One region of the Bradyrhizobium sp. Leaf396 genome, then DNA from elsewhere that is predicted to be linked to it. Evidence: riboswitches for the same ligand, from Rfam matches in the RefSeq annotation. Region 1 holds a riboswitch; each other region holds the start of a gene.
What was found. Region 1 has a riboswitch for cobalamin ahead of ASG57_RS32800 (TonB-dependent receptor). Riboswitches for the same ligand answer to the same signal wherever they lie in the genome.
Positions count from the first base shown of each region.

Region 1 (5,014 bases):
GTCGTGACATTGCTCGCGGCGATCGTCGGATTTGCCTTCGCGCTGTTGGTGTCAAGCGGCATCACTCGCCCGGTGCGGCTGCTGCTGGCCGGCACCCGCGAGGTCGAGGCAGGCCGGTTCGACAAGCCCATCACCGTCTCCACGCAGGACGAGATCGGCGAGCTCGCCGCGGCCTTCAACCGCATGATCGAGCAGCTCAGGCACAACGAGCGCATCCGCGAGACGTTCGGCCGCTACATCGACCCCAAGGTGGTGCAGGGCCTGATCGACCGGCCGGAGGTCGCGATCGACGGCGAGCGCCGGGTGATGACCATCATGTTCTGCGACATGAGCGGCTTCACCTCGATGAGCGAAGGCATGACGCCGCGCGGCCTCGTCAAGGTAATGAATCACTATTTCACTGTGATGTCCGGCCCGATCAGGAGCAATCGCGGAGTCATCGACAAGTATATCGGCGACGCCATCATGGCGTATTGGGGGCCGCCCTTCATCGAGGAGGATGAGGCGGCGCTGCTTGCCGCGCTTGCTGCGATCGAGATGGCCGACCAGGTGCCTGCGCTCCAAAAGCAATTGCCCGATTTGCTTGGCATCCGCGCCATGCCGGCACTGTGCGACCTGCGCATCGGCATTGCCACCGGTGAGGTTCTCACCGGCAGCATCGGCTCCGAGCTCATGATGAGTTTTACCGTCATGGGCGACGCCGTGAACCTCGCTTCGCGGCTGGAGGTCGTCAACAAAGTCTACGGCACCCGCATCCTGATCGCGCAGGGCACGGCGGATGCCATCGGCGCGCGCCTTGAACTGCGCGAGATCGACCGTCTGGCGGTGGCGGGCCAGAGCGCGCCCCAGGCGATCTTCGAAGTGATGGGCAGGGCCGGCGCACTCACCGATGCGCAGGCGGGTCTGCGCACGCACTATGCCGAAGGCCTCGCTGCCTATCGTGCCCGGCGCTTCGACGACGCCCGTGCGGCCTTCAACGCGGCGCTCGAGGCGATCCCCGGTGACGGGCCCTCGCGCACGATGCTCGGCCGCATCGCCCAGTTCGCAGCCAATCCGCCCGATGCCGGTTGGGACGGCGCTTGGCGGCTGGACCAGAAATAGTCTGCCGCGAAAAAATTGATGCTACCCGATAACGATGTTCGCTGTGACCTATTTCCCGGGATTAGGTTTGTTGCCCCTGAGGCGTCTGACGGGGATACGCCGATGACACATCTTACGGACAGGCTGGAACGGTTCGAGACGCTCACCGCCGAATGCGAGCTGATCGCCAAGCTTGCGACCGACAGCAGCAAGCGCGAGTTTTATCTGAAACTCGGGGAGCAGTATCGCCAGCTGGCGCTCGACATCCGGCGGGCGATCGCCACCACGGCTGCGGCCTGAGGCCGGCAGCAATCCGTTCTTAACATTTGGCGCGCATCCTCAAGGCAAGCGAGCTGCCGCTGACCGGTGATGGCTCGTGGTGGTAAGGCCGGGGTTCGTTGCATTGCAGCGTGTCTCGTGAGTGTCATTTGTCATGCTTGACAGGGCAACCCCATGCGCCTCGTTGCCGTGATCATTATCGCGCTCATGACGGTGGCCTGCGATCAGGAGCAGGACATCACCGGCTCGACGACGCCAGCCTGTCCGATGCGAAACTACAGCTACAATCCACGCGACTTGAGCCAGTGCGTCAATGCCTGCAGAGCGTGCGACCGCGGGACCACGGTCACCTGCACGACCTCCTGCACCCTCAAAGGGGCGCGCTGAACCGTTTGGAGAGCCGCGAGTTCGCGATTCCGGCCTGAGGTCACAGGGGCTGGTGCCTAGGCACCGGAACGATTCACCTGGATCAATCATTGATAGAGGCGGGCAGACGCGGAGCTCAATGGAATGGGTATGCTCGATCCCGGCCGATTTCTGGTGTCGTGCTCGCACTGCGATGCTTGGCCGATGGCGGCCAACGTCAAGCGGTCGAGTTGGTCGGCGTCTCCAAACGAGGTCCGCTTTGTCTGCACGCGCTGCCGGCGCGAGGAAACAGCGATCGTATCCGCCTCCGGCGAGTTGATGCCCATCAAGCGCGTCGATGATCCGCCACGCGACGTCGCTGTCGCCTGGGCCCGGGCCCAGCGTTTACGGGGGCGGACCTGAATCGTCGATGCCGAGCAATCGTCGCGTAGCAGCTGCCGATCGATTGACTCCCGGCTTCTGCGCCCCGTAGATTGGCTGCCGACGGTTCTCCTTTCGGAGATCAAAAGGGAATGTGGTGCGAGGTCTTCCCAACGCCGGGATCTTCTCAACGCCACGGCTGCCCCCGCAACTGTAAGCGGTGAATCTCTCGTCCTATGCCACTGGGAATCTCGGTCCTGGGAAGGCGATGCAGAGGTGACGACCCGCGAGCCAGGAGACCTGCCGTCAGCCGTGGTCACACGCGAAGATGTCGGTCGGGGAGTACGGACATCAGCTTCACCGGAGCAATCGATCGCTCCGCCGTAAAGCCTCGTTCGCTGTGACGTGCCACTGACGTCTTCCGAGGCTAGAATTGTGTCCTGTTTCGTCACTGCCGCCAGGCGCTGCTGCGCCGGCATCGTTGCGGCCTTTTCCTTTCATTCGCTCAATCTCTCCATCGCCAACGCCGAGCAGCTTGCCGCCGAGCAACTGCCGCCGGTCGAGGTGACCAACTCTGACGATCAGAACCGTACGCGTGCGAGGGTAACCGGCGAAGGCGATAGGGGGCGGCGCCGGGCGACGCCGACCGGGGCGCCGGCGGGGACCAACTCGGCCGGCCCGGGCAGTGAGGCCGACAACGATGGCGGCATCGTCGGCGCGGCCACGACCGTCGTCACGGCCGCGGACGTCGCGCACGCGCCCACGCAGAATCTGGCCGAAATCATCGCGGCACAAGTGCCAGGTGCCCAGATCACAACGTTCTATGGTGGCCCGATCGGTGCCAAGACCAGCGTCGACCTGCGCGGCTTCGGCTCCTTCGCTACGGCGAATACGCTGGTGCTGGTCAACGGACGGCGGCTGAATGATATCGACATGGCGCAGGTGGATCTCGCCACCATCCCACTCAATGCCATCGAGCGCATCGAGATCACGCGCGGCAATTCCGGAGCGGTGCTCTACGGGGACAATGCGGTCGGCGGTGTCATCAACATCGTCACCAAGAACGGCGTCGGCGGCCCACCGGCGACCGCGCGCATCGAGGCCGGTTTCGGCTCGTTCAACACCCGGCTTGGCAACGTCTCGACCGCGCTCACTTCTGGTCCCTGGTCGACCTCGTTCTACGGCAATGCCGCCAGGTCCGATGGCTACCGAGACAACAATCGTTACGTCCAGGAGAACGGCGTCGGCAATTTGAACTACACGACGCCTGGCCTGACCGCCTTTCTGACCGTCACCGGCGACAATCAGGCGCTGCGGCTGCCGGGTGGCCGCCTCGTCGATCCTTCGATCGGCCTCGACGAGCTCGCGACGAACCGTCGAGGCACCAGCACGCCATTCAACTACGCCAACCAGCAGGGCTTTGGCGCGACGGCGGGATTCACGAAGACCCTGGTGAACGGCGTCGATCTTATCGTTGACGGCGGCATGCGTGACAAGAAGCAGCAGAGCGCGTTTTTCTCGAGCCCGACGCCGGTCCCAGCTTTATTCACGTCGACCTATGTCGATGCTGAACTCGCGACATGGTCGATCACGCCGCGTCTCAGCGTGAAGAGCCTGCTGGGCGGAATGCCGTCGCAGCTGTTGACCGGAGTCGACTATTACGATGCGAGCTTTCGGCAGAACCGCGGGGCAGGTCAGGGTCTCGCTGCCTGGCACAATTACGATCTCAGACAGCGCACGGTTGCCGGGTATGTCCAGCACACATTGGGTGTAACGCCTACAACCGACGTCTCCTATGGCGCGCGGGTGCAGAGCATCCATCTCACGGCCCGTGACAATTTCGACCCGGCGGCTCCGTTCAATGCCGATATCGGCGCGCTTCCGCTGCGGAGCGATGAAACTCAGTATGCGCTGCACCTCGGTGCCGAGCATCGCGTCAGCGACACCGTCGCGCTGTTTGGCCGCGCTGCGCGCGCCTTCCGCACCCCTGACGTTGACGAGCGGGTATCGTCGGGTCCTTCATTCGATCCGTTCTTCAACCCGCTGCCGCAAACGTTCCAGCTCAAGACCCAGACCTCGCAGGACATCGAGGGCGGGCTGCGCATCAGAGGGGGTGGCTTGCAGATGCAGAGCAGTCTCTACCTGATGGACCTCACCAACGAGATCCATTTCAATCCGGTCCTGTTCTATAACACCAATCTCGATCCGACCCGCCGTTACGGCTCGGAGACCAGTATCTCCTATCGCATCAGCGACGCCCTGCTTTTGCGTTCCGGCATGGCCTACACACGAGCTGTCTTCCGCGAAGGCATCTGGGCGGGCAACGACGTGCCGCTGGTCTCGCGTTACACCGCCAGTGCAGGCGTTACCTGGAACATCTGGCAGAACTATCTGGTGCTCGATGCCACCGCACGCTTCTGGAGCGAGCGCCGCATGGACAACGATCAGGCGGGAACGCAGAAGCCAATTCCGGCCAATGGCACGATCGACCTCAAGGTCAGTGGTCAATATGAGCGCTACTTCTGGTCGTTCAGCGTCAACAATGTGTTGAACGCGCTCTATTACGACTACGCCATCGCAAGCACCTTCACGGACGGACGCTTCAACGCCTACCCGCTGCCCGGTCGCAGTTACCTGCTCAAGGCCGGTGCGACGTTTTGATCCCACGGGGCTGTCATGTGCCCGCAAATCAATCTAGAATTGGACAAGAAGGAGATCACTCATGGTTTTCAGTATTTTCTCATCCGACACTGACCGTTTCCGCCTCCATCCGGTGGCGCCGCGTCTTGCGCCTATGTTCGGCTTTGCGCTGTTGACGGTTTCATGCGCGCTCGCAAGCTTGGCGTTCGCCTGCGCGACGCCCTTCGCAGCGTTCGCCGTCTTGGCGGCCGCGATGCTGCCGCTGCGTCCGGCGCTTCTCGTCGTGACC
Region 1 is NZ_LMQJ01000064.1:314,234-319,247, forward strand. Features, by position in the region: gene ASG57_RS32785 (adenylate/guanylate cyclase domain-containing protein) at 1-1,101, shown strand, start outside; gene ASG57_RS38875 (hypothetical protein) at 1,204-1,380, shown strand; gene ASG57_RS32790 (hypothetical protein) at 1,534-1,746, shown strand; cobalamin riboswitch at 2,193-2,407, shown strand; gene ASG57_RS32800 (TonB-dependent receptor) at 2,521-4,746, shown strand; gene ASG57_RS32805 (hypothetical protein) at 4,808-5,014, shown strand, end outside.

Region 2 (5,014 bases), on a different contig from region 1:
TCCACCACGAAGGCCGTCGCATCTGCCGGCCTCATCCCGGCCCCCATCAAGACAGATTTTCACTGCAACGACCACCTCCGGCGACGCCAAGGCGGCATGCAGAGCGATGCATGCCCTTCGGATATGAGCAATGGATACACAGCGCCACGGCCGGGCTCGTCCCCGCCATCCGCTGAGTGCGAAGAACGTGGATGCCCGGGGCGAGCCCGGCCATGACGGCCGCATCAAAGCCCGTCGAACCATGCCTTCCACTTCGGCACAGCCGTCGCAAAAGTGCCGCGATGGGTGGTCGGACCGGTGGAGACGGCTTCGACCGCGGGATTGCCGTTGCCGATCGCCTGCTGATAGGTCATGGCGAGCCGGCCGAGGCCGACACTGATGGCCTCGTCGGTCTCGCCGTAATAATTGCGCACTGGGCTCTTGATGATCCAGCGATAGGCCTGTGTCTGCGCGACGAGCCGGCCGTAGGCCGAAGCTGCGAAGAACTGCGGATCGAAATAGTCGGGACGGAGCAGCTTGTGCAGGTCCGTCGGCACGGCGGCGGCGTCGTAGGGTTCACGCAAATAAGCCTTGCGTGCCACGTCGTAATAGGCATCCGCGATCAGCGAGCGGGCCAGCCCGGGCACGCCATAATAGTTTTCGAACGAGAACGCCGACAGGATGAACAGCGAGTTGACCCAGCTCGCATCGTTCTTGCGGGGAAAATTGAGAAAGCCGTTCAGCGCCACGAATACGTCGACCGGCGCGCTGGCGGTCGCCGCGGCGTCAACCTTGATGCCGGCTTGCTCGAGCTTCTCCAGCATCGCCATGGTGACGAATCCGCCCTGCGACCAGCCGGCGAGAAACAGCTTGGTCGTGGCGAGTTTGAGATGATCCAACACGGCGCGGCTGGCCACGAGCATGTCGTAGGTCGCCTGCTGGTGGCTTCCCTTCACCATGTAGCCTTCCGTCTCTGCCGACGTGCCCATCCCGAAATAGTCGGCTCCGATCACGACATATCCCTGCCCCGCGAACTGCGCGATCATCAGCTGGGTTTCGGGTGACTGGTCGGGAAATGAAGGCACCTGCTGCTTGCCGTAGACCGTGCCGTGCTCGTAGGACAACAGCGGAAACGACGTGGCCTGTCCTTCCGGGATCGCAATCAGTCCGGATGCGACCGTCGGCTTGTTGCCGCGCTCGGGCACCACCGACGAATAGGTCACGCGATAGAGCCGGACGGGATTGCGCGCCGGACTGTAGGTTACGGTGATACCGGCGAAGGCGGGCGTATCGGCTTGCAAAATCCTGTTCAGCCGATCGACATCCCAGCGCGCAATGAACTGATACTGTATCGCAGCAGACAATCTGACGGGCTCACCATCCTGTGCCGCCGCCGGCCAAATGGTGATGACGTGAAGCAGAACGAGAAGGAAGAAGCGCGGGAGCAATGCCATGCAGGGACCCATTGAGAGAGGATGGGCCGGTCCTAGACAATTTGCGTTGAGATTGTGTTTCGCAACGCCTTGTGCCGTTGGGAATCCGCCGGTTTCGCCGTACGCAGGCTATCGGCTTCGCCAAGAGGCTTCGCCGGATATGGGCGCCGTCCGCCCTCGCGATCCGAGCGCGCTCTCGCCTTGCACGCAACAAACCGCCGTCAATGCCGCCGCGTCCACCGCGACCAAGCCAGCGCTCGTGACGACGTACGACCGCCCCCTTGGCCGAATACGCTGGATCCGAATTAGGTAGAATGGAATAATGTTCGGGGGGAGAGTTGAGAGCGGATTCGTGTTTCGCCCGACACCGCCCGGTGGACGATCCGTGCGTCGCCGATGAAGGTGCGACGCGCTGAACCGTGTCGGGAACAGCCAGTTGACAGCCCTTTGAAAATAAAACTAGGGTGACTGCGACGGTTCTCCTTCGGGAGATCAATAGGGAATACGGTGCGGGATTTCCCCAACGCCGTGGCTGCCCCCGCAACTGTAAGCGGCGAGCCTTCGCCAAACGCCACTGAGCTCGCGAGCTTGGGAAGGCGGCGCAAGGCAGCGACCCGCGAGCCAGGAGACCTGCCGTCAGTCGTGGTCACACGCGAGCACATTGGGCGGGGTGTCCTGGTGAGTGTTGAGCTGCCTTGCTCTTGAGGCAGCGGCCAAGCTGCGTTCGCGGTGACGTGCCACGTTATCGCGAGTCCATTGATGACCTCCCGCACAATATTTGCGCCACGACATCGGCGGGCGTTGCTCTGTTTAGCGGCTTTCTCCTGCCTCATGGTTTCGACCGATGGCTGGGCACAATCCGCAGGCCCGGCCCAGACGCTCGATCCGGTCGTGGTGGCACCATCGGCGAAGCCACCGAATGTCAGGAGTACCCGACGCAGCGAGGCTGCGCGTCTCGCGCGCTCACGACAACAGCGAAACCTGGCTGCCGCCGAAACGCGTGCTCCGACAGCCAGCCCGGCGGGATCGGCATTCGCCGCACCGACGCTCAATCTCACCGGCGCGAGCACGGCCGGCAGCCGGCTGGGCCTGACGCGATTGCAGACGCCGGCCAGCGTGGAGGTGATTTCGGCCGAGACGCTTTCCGAACGCGGCCAGCAGAACGTTCTCGACGCGGTGACGCAGAACGCCACCGGCTTCACTGCGAGCCCGGCACCGGGCAATGGCGGCGTCTCCTTCAACACCCGCGGCTTCACGGGCCTTGGCTCCGTCATGACGCTCTATGACGGCACACAGCTCTATATCGGCGCGGGAACGGTGACCTTTCCGTTCGACACATGGTCGACCGAGCGCATCGAGGTGCTACGCGGCCCTGCGTCGGTGATGTACGGCGCAGGTGCGGTCGGCGGCGCCATCAACATTGTTTCGAAACTGCCCTTGTGGGTCCCTCGCAACGAGGCGGAGGTCTCGCTGGACAGCAACATGACGCGGCGGATTGCCGTGGACAGCGGCGGTCCCGTGAGCAAGAACGTCGCCTATCGGATCACCGCCATCGGCAACATGTCGGACGGCTGGGTCGATCGCGACAACACATCAAACGTTGCACTTCATGCCGCGGTCCAGGTCCGGCAGAACGAAGACGTCACCTGGACGCTGTCCACGGACTACGGTGATCGCCATCCATCGCGGTACTTCGGCACGCCGTTGATCAACGGCAAGCTCGAAGAAGCGCTTCGCTTCAAGAACTACAACGTCAGCGACAGCCACATCCGCTACCAGGATAGCTGGAACCAGGTGAAGACCGACTGGCAAGCCGCCGACGGCATCTCGATCCAGAACACTCTCTACTACTTGAACTCCAAGCGGCACTGGAAGGACGTCGAAAGCTACGCCTACAACCCTGCCACCGGCCTGATCGACCGAGCCAGCTATATCGAGATCTTTCACGATCAGCAGCAGGTCGGCAATCGCATGGATACGAAATTCCGCGGGCATGTGCTTGGCATGGCCAACGAATTCCTGGCGGGCTTCGACGTCAACAGCATCAATTTCACGCACACCAACAACTCTCCTTATGGCGGCGCTTCGTCCGTCAACCCCTACGTCTTTAGCCCAGGCTCGTTCAGCAGTCCGAACGCCACGATTCCCGGTTACGGCAGCGTGACGAACCAATATGCGCTGTTTGCCGAAAACAGGCTGTCGGTGACCGAGCAGTTCTCCTTGATTGCCGGCGTCCGCCAGGATCAACCGACCATCACGCGCACCGACTATGTCGTGCCCGCAAACAGCTTCGAGAAGTCGTTCTCCTCGACGACATGGCGCGCCGGTGCGGTCTACACTCCGGTGAAGGACCTCGCTTTCTATGGGCAGTATGCCACGGCCGTCGATCCGGTCGGAGGGATCATCTCGCTGTCCTCGGCCAACAAGAATTTCGATCTGGCCACCGGCAGACAGATCGAGATCGGCGTCAAGCAATCGTTCTGGGGAGGCCGCGGCGAATGGACCCTGGCCGGCTACGAGATCGTCAAGAACAACCTGCTGGCGCGCGATCCGAACATTCCTTCCCTGACCGTTCAGGTCGGTCGGCAATCATCGCGCGGCGTCGAAGCATCGGTCGGTTTCCTGCTCGACTACGGCTGGCGAATCGATGCCAACACCGCTTTCCTGCGCGCGAAGTATGACGACTTCGTGCAGTCGGTTGGCGGCGTAGCCGTGAACTATGCCGGCAACGTGCCGGTCAACATACCGCAGAACGTATCCAATATCTGGGCGACGTGGGCCTTTGCACCCAACTGGTCGGCCAACGCGGGCGTGCAGATCGTCGGAAAGACCTATGCGGACAATGCCAACACGGTGACGCGCCCGGCCTACAACATCGTCAATGCCGGTGTGCAGTGGAAGCCCGATCTCCACACCACCGTGTCGTTCCGCATCTACAATCTCTTCGACGAGGTGTACACGACCTCGGGCGGCACGACCCAGTGGCTGCTCAGCATGCCCCGCACGGCGCAACTGGGTGTCAACGTGAAGTTTTGAGCGTGGCACGGCCCCTGAAACGCACGCTCCGGCGGTGGCTGTATATCGTCCACCGGTGGATCGGCATCACCACCTGCCTGTTTTTCGCCATGTGGTTCATTTCCGGCGTGGTGATGATGTATGTCGCCTTTCCCGGCCTTTCCGACAAGGAAAGGCTGGCAGCGCTTCCCGACATTCAATGGGAGAAGCTGGCGCTGTCGCCGGACGACGTGATGAAGACGGCAGGCGCCACCCGCTATCCGCGCGATCTCCGCCTTTCCATGCTGGCCGACGAGCCGGTGTATCGGATCACCGGCTGGGATGGCAGGCGGCAGACGATCTCCGCAGCCGACGGCCGCGTCATCGCGGGCGTTTCCGAACAGCAGGCGCTCGCGGTCGCGCAACATCATCCCGCGAGCAGATCACCGCAACTCGAAGCCATCATCGATCGCGATCAATGGAGCGTAACGGCCCGGTACGATCCGCTGCGACCGCTTTACCTCATCGGGCTCGGCGATAATGCCGGCACCAGGCTCTATGTCTCCTCGCGCTCCGGCGAGATCGCGCTCGACACCAATCAAACCGAA
Region 2 is NZ_LMQJ01000015.1:99,285-104,298, forward strand. Features, by position in the region: gene ASG57_RS17185 (alpha/beta hydrolase family protein) at 225-1,433, opposite strand; cobalamin riboswitch at 1,870-2,064, shown strand; gene ASG57_RS17190 (TonB-dependent receptor) at 2,244-4,448, shown strand; gene ASG57_RS17195 (PepSY domain-containing protein) at 4,451-5,014, shown strand, end outside.
Region 2: it holds a riboswitch for cobalamin, as region 1 does, so the genes downstream of both, ASG57_RS17190 (TonB-dependent receptor) here and ASG57_RS32800 (TonB-dependent receptor) in region 1, are expected to answer to the same signal.

Region 3 (5,014 bases), on a different contig from region 1:
GGTCGGAATCCGAATACGAGAGCACCACGAGATCGGCCGGGTCCTGACCGATGTCCCTTGGCGTCGCGGTCTCCTCGAGACCGCGGCTCTCGCGGAAGACGACGTGCATCAGACTCCCAATCCCGCCTTGATCGCGGCCTCGTCGATGTCGCCGTGCTCGCCGATCACGACTAGCCTCGACTGCCTGGCTCCCGGCCCCCAGGGCTTGTCGAATTGATGGCGCACGCGCTCGCCGACAGCCTGCAACAACAGCCGCATCGGCTTGCCCGCGACCGCGATATAGCCCTTGGCACGCAGCACGTTCTGCTCGCGCGCCAGCTTCTGAACCGAGGCGACCAGCGCATCGATGTCGGCCACCTCAGGCAGATCGATCACGACAGAGGCGAAGTCGTCATGCTCGTGCTCCTCCTCGCCGTCATGATGCGAGGGACGCGCGGCGAGATCGTTCTCGGCGGCGGCGCCAAGGCCGAGGATGACGCGCGCATCGATCGCGCCGTCCGTCACGGCGAGCATCGGGACGCGGCGCGGCATCTCGGCGGTGATCGCGGCCCTGGCAGCTTCCACCCCGGCCTTCCCCGCAAGATCGGCCTTGGTCAGCAGCACGATGTCGGCGCAGGCGATCTGGTCCTCGAACACTTCGGACAGCGGCGTCTCGTGATCGAGATTGTCGTCCGCGGCGCGCTGCGCTTCGACCGCAGCCGGGTCCGGCGCGAAGCGGCCGGCCGCGACGGCCTCGGCGTCGGCGAGCGCGACGACGCCGTCGACCGTGATGCGCGAGCGGATCTCCGGCCAGTCGAACGCCTTCAAGAGCGGCTTGGGCAGCGCGAGGCCCGACGTTTCGATCAGGATATGATCGGGCCGCACCGGGCGAGCCAACAGCTGCTCCATCGTCGGAATGAAATCGTCGGCCACGGTGCAGCAGATGCAGCCATTGGCGAGCTCGACGATGTTCTCTTCCGGGCAATTGGCGTCGGCGCAGGATTTCAGGATCTCGCCATCGACGCCCTCGCTGCCGAATTCGTTGACGAGCACGGCGAGCTTCTTGCCGCCTGCATTGCTGAGCAGGTGCTGGATCAGCGTGGTCTTGCCGGAGCCGAGGAACCCCGTGACCACCGTGACGGGGACTTTTGCAAGCGAATTCATTCGGCGGCCTCCGGCACGGCGGGAATCGGGGGAATGCGCGCAAGCGACTGCTTGCGGAAGATCTCGGGGCGGCTGCGCCATGGCACGAGCCCGTCGGGAGCGGCCGCATAGGCCGCAGCGCCAGCGACCACGTCGCGCGCATTCACATCGGATAAGCGGCCATAGACATAGGACCAGCGTCCCGGTGCGCTGAGCGCGACCGAGCAGCCCTGGCTGCACGCCGAGAGGCATTCGACGGGAACCACATTGACGCCGTCGGGCACGCCGGCCTCGAGGATCGCAGCGTGCAACCGGTTGCCTGGCGTGGCCTCGCCCTCGCCGAGCGTCTGGCCGGCGCGGCAGGTGATGCAGACGTGAAGTGTGACGGTCATCGCCTCTTCCAGAATAAACAGCGGGAGGCGAAGAGGCGCACGGACCCTGACTTGAGAGGCCGTTTCCCCGTCGCGGAACACCCCGTCCGCCGGTCCAAAATCGTCCGCGCTGGCAGGTCTCCCGGCTTGCGGAGCAGGGTTTTGGCCCCTCGATCCCCGCCTTCCCGATTCCCTTTCGGGAGTCAGTGGCTTCGGGCATCTCTCCGGTCACGGTCGCGGGGGCGGCTGCATTTTGGATCCGGATCTTGCGGATTCGGACCCTATCGCATTCCCTCTTCGCCTGTCATAGGACAGGAACCAACGCCGGGCCACCATTTGCCGGTGGCAGCCACTTGTCAAGCCGAAGGACCGGGACCGATGACGCCTGAACCGGAGACCCAAACGACCGAGGAAAGCGAGGCCCGTCACGCCCAGAAAATGGCAAAGAAGAAGGCCGCCCGCGACAAGATCATGGCGACCAAGAGCGGCGAAAAGGGCCTGATCATCGTCCATACCGGCGCGGGTAAGGGAAAATCCTCCTCGGCATTCGGCATGATCGTTCGCTGCGTCGCGCATGGCCTGCCCTGCGCGGTGGTGCAGTTCATCAAGGGCGCCTGGGACACCGGCGAGCGGCGCCTGCTCACCGGGCATTTCGGCGATCTCTGCCAGTTCCATGCGATGGGCGAGGGTTTCACCTGGGAGACTCAGGACCGCGCCCGCGACATCGCCGCCGCACGCGCCGGCTGGGAGAAGGCCAAGGAACTGATCCTCGATGAGAGCCTGCGCATGGTCGTGCTCGACGAGATCAACATCGCGCTGCGCTACGATTATCTCGATATCACAGAGGTGGTCGAATTCCTGACCACGCGGAAGCCAGAGATGACGCATGTCGTGCTCACCGGGCGCAACGCCAAGGACGAGCTGATCGAGATCGCCGACCTCGTCACCGAAATGACGCTGGTCAAGCACCCGTTCCGCTCCGGCATCAAGGCGCAGGCCGGCGTCGAGTTCTGAGACAACCTCGCGATGGCACGAGCGCTGATGATCCAGGGGGCCGGCTCGGACGTGGGCAAATCGCTCATCGTCGCCGGCCTCGCGCGCGCCTTCACGCGCCGCGGCCTGCGCGTGCTCCCGTTCAAGCCGCAGAACATGTCGAACAATGCCGCCGTCACCGTCGATGGCGGCGAGATCGGCCGCGCCCAGGCGCTCCAGGCGCTCGCCGCGGGTGTCGAGCCGCATACCGACATGAACCCGGTGCTGCTCAAGCCGGAGACCGATGTCGGTGCGCAGGTGGTCGTGCATGGCAAGCGCATTGCGACGGCGCGAGCACGCGACTATGCGGCGATGAAGCCGTCACTGATGGGCGCAGTGCTGGAGAGCTTCGAGCGGCTGAAGGCCCGCGCCGATCTCGTGCTGGTCGAAGGCGCCGGCAGTCCGGCCGAGGTGAATCTGCGCAAGGCCGACATCGCCAATATGGGCTTTGCGCGCAAGGCCGGCGTGCCGGTCGTGCTGGTCGGCGACATCGATCGCGGCGGGGTCATCGCCCAGCTCGTCGGCATCAAGACGGTGATCGACTCCGATGATGCCGCGATGATCCGTGGATTTGTCATCAACAAGTTTCGCGGCGATCCCACATTGTTCGACGACGGCTACAAGCTGATCGAAGCAAGGACCACATGGCGCGGCCTTGGCGTGCTGCCCTGGTTCGCGCGCGCCGGCGAGCTGCCGGCCGAGGATGCGCTGGGCCTCACCGACGCGCGCAAGCCGGGCCGATGCAAGATCGCGTGCCTGGCGCTGTCGCGGATCGCCAATTTCGACGATCTCGATCCGCTCAAGCTCGAGGCGGGCGTCGATCTCGTCATGGTGCGGCCGGGCGAAGCGATTCCCGGCGACGTTCGTCTCGTCATCGTTCCCGGCTCGAAGTCCACGCGCGGCGACCTCGCCTTCCTGCGTGCACAGGGCTGGGACATCGATCTCCTCGCACATCATCGCAGGGGCGGCCACGTGCTCGGCCTCTGCGGCGGTTATCAGATGCTCGGGCGCAACGTCGCCGACCCCGATGGCATCGAGGGCCCTGCGGGCGAGACACCAGGCCTCGGACTTCTGGACGTGACGACGGTGATGAGCCCCGTGAAGACGCTAACGCGGGTTGCTGCCGTGCATGTCTCAACGAACCAGCCGATCGAGGCCTACGAAATCCACATCGGCCGCACCGATGGGCCTGATTGCGCCCGTCCCTTCGCGACACTGAACGGCAAGCCGGAGGGTGCGATCTCCCGCGAGGGACGCGTGCAAGGCAGTTATCTGCACGGTCTGTTCACGTCGGACGCGTTCCGCAAGGCGTATCTGGCAAAGCTCGACATTCCCGCAGGCGACGAGCCCTATCACGCCAGGGTCGAGAGCGCGCTCGATGCCCTCGCCGATCACATCGAAACGCATCTCGATGTCGACAGTTTGCTCGCGCTAGCGCGCTAGGACCTCGGAGAGGCGGATCCATTCAGCTTCATTGCCGGGAAGCCCGAGGCGCAACCGTGTCGGCGCTCCTGCAAACACGCGCGACCAGATCTGATTGCGCGCAAGCTTCTCCTGCGCGCCACGTGCGTCGGGCGTTTCGTACAGTCGAAACAGCGGCGTGCCCCCGAGAAGCTGCCAGCCTTGCGACTGCACCATGTCATCGAGGCGAGCACAGTCTCGCAAGAGGCGCGCTGTGGTCGCAATGGCCCAAGCGTCATCACGCAATGCGCGGCAGCCGATCGCGATGGCCGCGCCCGACACCGGCCACGGGCCCGACGCCGCCACGACCCTCGCGATGTCCGACGAATTGCCGATCACGAACCCGAGCCGCAGGCCGGCAAGACCGTAAAATTTTCCGAACGACCGCAGGATCAGCAGCCCGGGCTGCTCTGCGTCCGAGGCGAGCGAGAGCTCGGGAACGGCATCAACGAAACTCTCGTCGACGACGAGGCGATCGACAAGCGGCAACAGATCGAGCAGATCGTTCGGGGCATAACGGCGGCCGTCGGGATTGTTTGGATTGACGACGATGGCAAGGCTCGCTCCCACCAGCTCGCTGAGCTCCGTGACCTCCTCCACGTCCCAGCCGGCGGCCGACAGCACGCCGGCATATTCATTATAGGTCGGCGCCAGGATCCGCGCATAACCACGCGGCGCCAATTGCGGAAGCAATTGGATGGCGGCCTGCGCGCCGCCCACCGCAACGATAGGCGCGCGCGTCCGATAGGCGTGCCGCGCCGCCTGATGCAGCGCCTCGATCTCGGCGCGCGACGGCAGCGCGCTCCACGCGCGTGCGCTCACCTCGCCGACGGGATAAGGCACCCGGTTGATCCCGGTGGACAGGTCGATCCAATCTTCCGCACGCCCGCCAAATTGCTGCTGGGCCAGATCGAGATTTCCACCGTGCTCGCGCATGTCCCGTTCTTTCACGTGAAAGCCAGGATCGCAAGCATGCCTGCGAGCAGCAGCATGGCGCGGCGATAGACCGTCAGCGCCTCGATCATATC
Region 3 is NZ_LMQJ01000045.1:54,755-59,768, forward strand. Features, by position in the region: gene cobN (cobaltochelatase subunit CobN) at 1-109, opposite strand, end outside; gene cobW (cobalamin biosynthesis protein CobW) at 109-1,143, opposite strand; gene ASG57_RS27725 (DUF1636 family protein) at 1,140-1,514, opposite strand; cobalamin riboswitch at 1,609-1,831, opposite strand; gene cobO (cob(I)yrinic acid a,c-diamide adenosyltransferase) at 1,872-2,507, shown strand; gene ASG57_RS27735 (cobyric acid synthase) at 2,520-3,968, shown strand; gene cobD (threonine-phosphate decarboxylase CobD) at 3,957-4,922, opposite strand; gene cbiB (adenosylcobinamide-phosphate synthase CbiB) at 4,934-5,014, opposite strand, start outside.
Region 3: it holds a riboswitch for cobalamin, as region 1 does, so the genes downstream of both, ASG57_RS27725 (DUF1636 family protein) here and ASG57_RS32800 (TonB-dependent receptor) in region 1, are expected to answer to the same signal.